DNA from 2 places in the Microbulbifer discodermiae genome. Region 1 is predicted to be linked to the other one. Evidence: predicted binding sites of a transcription regulator. Region 1 holds the regulator's gene; the other holds the start of a gene.
The links. Region 1 encodes LexA, which represses DNA repair genes until DNA is damaged. Its sites were predicted from a motif close to ACTGTNTNTANANACAGT; they were not measured.

Region 1 (3,408 bases):
GGGACTGTTCCTGGCCGCCAGCCAGTTCCCGCGCAAGCGCGAGACCCGGGCACCTTTGGTCAAGGAACTGCTGCCACACCAGAGCGAGATAGATCCCAAGTACAGTTTTCTCTTTTCCGCACCCACTGAAGACGATCAGGGACGCGATACGGTAGTGCGCTTTAGCCGCAAGACCCAGGAGCAGTATGTGCAGTCCGAGGAGGACGGCAAGGCGACGGGCTGGCGAGCTTTTTATCGCGACGGCCGGTGGCAGGCGGAGGCCGGTAGCAAGAGTCCGGCGGCAAAGCGCAAGCCGGCGGCCAAGAGGAAATCGGCCTCCCGTTCCGGATGAGCAATCCCTATACCGGCACTGTAACCTCGGCGCTGCGCAAGAGCGAGCTGCTGTTGGCGGGGCGGCCGGCCCAGGGGTTGCAGGCCGCGGCACTGCGGGAGGCGGCACTGATGCAGCTGTGGAGGGCATACCTGGCTTATCTGGCAGAGCTGTCGTTTCAATTGCAGCTGGGCCTGGAGCCTCAATCCGCCGCAGAGCTGCAGCAGCGCCTGCAAGCCAGCGCTAAAGCCAGTGGGGAAGTGGCTGAGCTTATCGCCCTGGAGGAGGATCCCTGCAGCTGGTTGTCCCAGCTGTTGGCCTGCTGGCGGTTGCTGTGGCGCCCGGGGAAGGCTAACGCCGGGGCGCAGGTGGGTGTTGATCTTATTTCCACCGGTAATCGTGCGACGGCCAATCCCGAATCACTGAACGACGTTAGGTTGCGGGCCTGGCACCTGGCGTTGCAAGAGCTGGTACAGAGGCACCGGGCCCATACCGAGGAGTGGTAACTCCGCCGTCCGCTTTCCATCCCCAGAGTCTTTACACGGATCTGTCGTGAACGACTGCCCCCCCGTATGTTACACTGCCCCACAAGATGCCGTGTCAAAAGGGGAGAATTGCATGTCCTCCGAAACGTTTGAAATCATTGAGCTGGCCAATGGCGATATAGCGCTGCGCCGCGCCGGCCACAGGGAGGACCCGCTGGTGCGCATTCACTTTTCGGAGGAGAGTCTGCACTTTTTGCGCGAGCACAAAATCATCATTGCGCGCGCAATGCTGGAAGCGGGTATCGAGGCGGTGCAGAATATCGGCGATTCGGATGTGGACTTTATCGATGAAGAGGAAGTGGAGCCGGTCAACCACACCATCCATTGAGGGTGAACAATACCCGTCAGTACGGCATCCCGGCTAGGGAGCGCAAGGCAAGGGTGGGCGGACAGGCCGCCTCCACTTGTAAAGCTCAGGGGCTCTGTCGTATCACGCCTACAGCCAACCCTTCGATGGCAAAATTTTTGTCCCGCATGTCCACCTGGATCACGTCAAAATCCTCGTTCTCCGGCAGTAGCTGGACCATTGCCTGATTGCCTTTGCGCCGAAATCGCTTGACGGTCACCTCGTCCTCAATGCGCGCCACCACTATCTGGCCATTGCGTACCTGGTCAGTGCGCTGCACCGCCAGCAGATCGCCGTCCAAAATCCCCGCGCCGCGCATACTCATGCCGTGGACCCGCAGCAGATAGTCCGCCGGGGGGTGGAAAAAGTCTGAAGGCAATTCGCAGTAATCCTCGATGTTCTCCTCCGCCAGAATGGGATTGCCGGCTGCCACCCGGCCCACAACCGGCAAGCCTGGCTGGTAGTCGGGAATGCGGATTCCGCGCGAAGCACCGGCCACCATCTCGATAGCCCCCTTGCGCGCCAACGCTTTGAGGTGCTCCTCCGCCGCATTGGGGGAGCGAAAACCCAGTTCCTGGGCGATTTCAGCGCGGGTTGGGGGGTATCCGGTCTCGTCCAGATAGGACTTGATCAATTCCAGTACTTGCGCCTGACGGGCAGTGAGGTTGGTCATGTGATCACCTGTCGTGTTTCTGTATTTATATACAGTTGCTGTGATTATATACAGATTTGCCTGCTGCGCAATGTTTGGCGCCCGACGGCTAACTGCTGCTAAAGTGGAACGGGACAGGTTGTAAAATTTGCGTTTAATTGCGCGACAAGAAAGGAACTATAACAATGCTTGATGCGAAAATGCCCGAAGCGTGGCGCGTTCTGCGCATCCAATCGGAACTGGTGGACGGGATCGAGCGGCTGATTGCTCTGAACGGCGCCGTGACTGTTTTCGGTGGGGCGAGATTTACCGAGGATAGTGCTGAGTACCAACAGGCTGTCAGGTTGGGAGAATTGCTGGCCGCGGAGGGAGTACCGGTGATTACCGGTGGTGGGCCGGGTTTGATGGAAGCGTGTAATCGCGGCGCCTACCCCCAGAAGGGCAAGTCTATCGGTTTGAATATTGAACTGCCGTTTGAACAGTTACCAAACCCCTATCAGGATATCAGCCTGAATTTTCGCTACTTTTTTGTACGTAAATTTATGTTTGTTAAACACGCCGTTGGCTTTGTCGGCATGCCCGGGGGTTATGGAACTCTGGATGAGCTGTTCGAGGCATTGACCCTGGTACAGACGCAGAAGGTGCGGCGCTTTCCGATTGTGCTGGTAGGTAAAAGTTACTGGTCGGGACTGCGGGACTGGCTGGTGGACACGGTGCTGGAGCGCCACTGCATCGATGCCACTGACCTGGATCTGTTCAGAACTGTGGATACAGTGGATGAGGCCGCGGAGCTGATTCTCCATTATATTCGCGAGCGGGAATAGCAGTTCCCCACCAAGTGCCAGCGATCCATTGGTTGGCGGCGGGCCGCCAGCTGAGGGCGGAATTTGTCCGAAAAGCCACGGATGTTATAGCGGCAGCTCCAGTTGGTTTGTGACCTCGGCGGATATTGCATGCTGCCATTTGCGTGCACGGTTTCAGGCCCGGTGATGGCAGGTTCTGGTAGTGCACCTGTCCAGCCTTCAGAGCCCCTGTTCCTGTCCTGGCTTCCTGTGAGGCTCTTTCTATCCCGACTGCCCCTAACAGCTTGTTGAAAAGACCCTCCCTGGCTTTCCGCAACCCTGGTTTGCGACGCAGGTCCGCAAGCCCTCCACTACAAATCAAGCAGTTACATACTCGATTCGCGACCCGAACATCCCTGTTCGGGACAGCAGGCTGCGGGTGTTGATATTACTGCCCGGCGCCGCTAGTGGCCACAGGGTGGGCGGGTTATGCTAATCTGCATCAGAACCGAACAACTGTTTTAATTGGTGGTTTGAATTTCATGAGCCAGCCGGACACCGTTACCCGAATTCTGGATGCGGCAGAAGTGTTGTTCGCCGAAAGAGGCTTTACCGAGACTTCTCTGCGCACCATTACCAGCACTGCGGGGGTAAACCTCGCGGCGGTCAATTATCATTTCGGTTCCAAAAAGGAATTGATTCAGGCGGTTTTTGAGCGGTTTCTCACGCCTTTCACCACAACCTTGGCGGATGAGCTGGACCGCCGCGCCGCA
Region 2 (3,408 bases), on a different contig from region 1:
GTGATCAACGTAAGGGACCTGGGCAACACCCACGACAATATCATGCGCATCGAGCGGCTCTTCTCCTCCGGCCAGATAATCGGCGGCGATGTCTATCGCGCCGGGTTTATGGACCGGGAAAGTGAAAACGCCATGCGCATGGGCAAGACCACCACCAGCCTTGAGCAGGCCAAGGAAATAGTCGACTGGTATGCCGACCGCGGCTATATGCAGATCAAAACCTACAGCTCCATGGAACCGGAGTGGATAGCCCCCCTGGCCGAGCATATTCACAGCCGCGGTCTGCGCCTGTCCGGCCATATCCCCGCCTTTATGACCGCCGAGGAGGCAGTGGATGCGGGCTTCGACGAAATCCAGCATATCAACATGCTGTTTCTCAATTTCATGGGCGCCATAGACACACGCAAACGGCTGCGCTTTACCGAAGTCGGCGAACACGCCCACGAACTGGATTTAAACAGCAAAGAAGTGGCACGCTTCCTGGACAAGCTGGCCCGCAAAGGCACAGTCGTGGACACCACCACCACCGTATTCAGCTCCATGCTGCTGCGCCAGCCAGGTAAGCTGGACCCGGAATTTGCCGCTATCGCCGATCATTTGCCCATCAATGTGCGCCGCCAGTTTATTGGCGCGGAACTGGATGTAAAACCGGAGCACCGGGAGGACTACGACCTGTCCGCCCAGGCGTTGCTGAACATGGTGCGCAAGCTCCACGAGCACAGGGTGCCGATGGTGGCGGGGAGCGACGGCATCCCCGGTTTCACCCTGCTGCGGGAGCTGGAACTCTACGCCAAGGCCGGCATCCCCAATGCAGACGTATTGCGCACCGCCACGCTGGTGCCCGCCAGCCTGGTGGGCAAACTGAACACAGGGGGCACTATTTCCGTCGGCAAGGACGCGGACCTGGTACTGCTGGACGGCAACCCGTTGGAGGACATCAGTGCGCTGCGCCGCACCGCACTGGTGATCGAGGGGCAGAACCTCTACCGGCCGGACCAGCTGTACAGCGCGCTGGGCATTGAGCCATTCCACCCCTCAGTGCCGGTGTCACTGGACCAGCCGGGGGGCACCGCCATCAATTGATTACTCCGGGCACCGGTAGAGGAGGGAATCAGGCCCGCGGCAGGGTGACGCCGCGCTGGCCCTGGTATTTGCCGCCGCGGTCCCGGTAGGACACATCGCAGACCTCATCGGACTCGAAGAACAGCATCTGCGCCACGCCCTCGTGGGCATAGATCTTCGCCGGCAGGTTGGTGGTGTTGGAGAATTCGAGGGTCACATGCCCCTCCCACTCCGGCTCCAGTGGCGTCACATTGACGATAATGCCGCAGCGGGCATAGGTGGACTTGCCCAGGCAGATGGTCAGCACCGAGCGCGGGATACGGAAGTATTCCACCGTGCGCGCCAGCGCAAAGGAGTTGGGCGGAATAATGCAGGAGTCCCCCTCCACATCCACGAAGCTGTTCTCGTCGAAGGTCTTGGGGTCCACGGTGGCGGAGTGGACATTGGTGAAAATCTTGAACTCACCGGCGCAGCGCACATCGTAGCCGTAGCTGGAGGTGCCGTAGGAGATCAGCCGCTCACCATCGCCGTTGCGGCGCACCTGGCCCGGCTCGAAAGGCTCGATCATACCCTGCTGCTCGGCCATCCGGCGTATCCATTTATCGGACTTGATACTCACTCCGCCCCCTTCGAGTCGCTTCTGCTGGCCAGTAAAGAGGCCGAATCATAGCGGGTTTGCGGCGGGCACAAAAGTGCCAGCGCCGGCGGCTAATTGCCGATCGGGTGAAGGCCACCGCCACTAGCGTCACCCGGCGCTTGCCGCCCCGAATGAACTACTGTATAAAAGAACAGTTACTACTGTATATAAATATAGTATTTTATTCCCGGGGCACAAGGCGAGGACGTCAGTGTGAACAGTGCAGAAAACCTCATACAGAACAAGGTGTTAAAGCAACAGCGTCTGCGCCGGCTGCTGGACCGGGCAGATATCTGGCAGGCCGCCAATGAACAGCGGCGCCCGCGCAACGGCATTACCACCGGCTACCGGAGCCTGGATGCCCTGCTCAGCGGACACGGCTGGCCCCGCGGTGCCACCACCGAATTACTGGCGGACCAGTCCGGCATCGGCGAGCTGAGCCTGCTGCTGCCCGCACTGGCGGAGCTGACCCGGGACGGGCAGATGGTGGTGCTGGTGAACCCGCCGCATATCCCCTATGCCCCGGCACTGGCCGCCGCCGGCGTACAGCTGGACAGGCTGCTGATACTGCACCCCCGCGGTCAGCGGGATCAGCTCTGGGCCATGGAGCAGTCGCTGCAGGCCGGCTGCTGTGGCGCGCTGCTCAGCTGGCAGCCATCCCGGGAAGCGACCGACAGGGATTTGCGTCGCCTGCAGATAGCCGCCCGCCAGGGCGACTGTCTGCACTTCCATTTTCGCCCCGGCAGCTGCGCCGCTGCGCCATCGCCCGCCAGCCTGCGGCTGCAGCTGAGCAGCGACGGCGAACAGCTCACCCTGCAACTGCTAAAACAGCTGGGCGGACACTCGGGCCAGCGCCTGCAGCTGCCCCGCAGTCCCGACCTGATCCGTCGCGACCAGCCGCTGCACTGAGGGAGTCCATCACCATGCTCTGGCTGTGCATACAGTTCCCCAGGCTGCCCCTGGAAACCCTTACCCGCGCCCAGCACAACCGCACAGAGACGCTTCCCCAAGCGGTGGTGGAAAAACAGCTGGTGGTGGATGCCAACGGCCCCGCCCGGCAGCGCGGTGTCGAGACCGGTCTCACCGTCGCCACCGCCTGCGCCCTCTGCAGCGACCTCTCCCTGCTCACCCGGGACACGGAGCGGGAGGCGCAGCTGCTGCGGGAACTGGCCCAGTGGGGTTACAGCTTCACCCCGGTGGTCTCCCCCCAGGCGGCCGGCGCCATCGCCGACGGCGACATGCAACACGCCAGCCTGCAGCTGGAACTGAGCGGCTGTCTCAAAGCCAGGGGCGGCCTGCAGCCGCTGTTGCAACAACTGCGGCGCGAGCTGCGGCAGATGCGTATCAGCGCCCGCATGGGTCTGGGTCACAGCCCCAGTGCCGCACGGATGCTCAGCCAGTTGCCGGAGCACAGTCAGTGGCTGCGGGACACCCGCACCCCCCCCAGCCCGCAACAGTGGCGCCAGTGGATCAGCTTCTCCCCCTGCAAACTGCTCGACTGTGACAACCGGACCCTGGCCAAGCTCTACGCCTGCGGTATCAAACGGGTCAGCCAGTTGCTGGCGATTCCGCTGTCGGAAGTGGGCAGCCGTTTCGGCCGCAACTTCGTCCAATACCTGGCGCGCCTGAACGGCAGCCGCCAGGACCCGGTACCCGGCTACCAGCCGCCGGTGGAGTTTCACCGCGAACTGCCCTTTCCCAGCCCCCTG

Region 2: imuA (translesion DNA synthesis-associated protein ImuA) is a predicted target of LexA. The motif match lies at 1,860-1,877, and genes of this name have one in related genera.

Annotation. Positions count from the first base shown of each region.
Region 1 covers NZ_JBFLAB010000004.1:26,547-29,954, reverse strand. The annotation lists gene topA (type I DNA topoisomerase) at 1-331, shown strand, start outside; gene AB1S50_RS02185 (DUF6586 family protein) at 328-816, shown strand; gene AB1S50_RS02180 (hypothetical protein) at 929-1,183, shown strand; gene lexA (transcriptional repressor LexA) at 1,269-1,874, opposite strand; gene AB1S50_RS02170 (LOG family protein) at 2,039-2,677, shown strand; gene AB1S50_RS02165 (TetR/AcrR family transcriptional regulator) at 3,178-3,408, shown strand, end outside.
Region 2 covers NZ_JBFLAB010000001.1:28,173-31,580, forward strand. The annotation lists gene AB1S50_RS00095 (amidohydrolase family protein) at 1-1,083, shown strand, start outside; gene dcd (dCTP deaminase) at 1,112-1,681, opposite strand; gene imuA (translesion DNA synthesis-associated protein ImuA) at 1,913-2,608, shown strand; gene AB1S50_RS00110 (Y-family DNA polymerase) at 2,623-3,408, shown strand, end outside.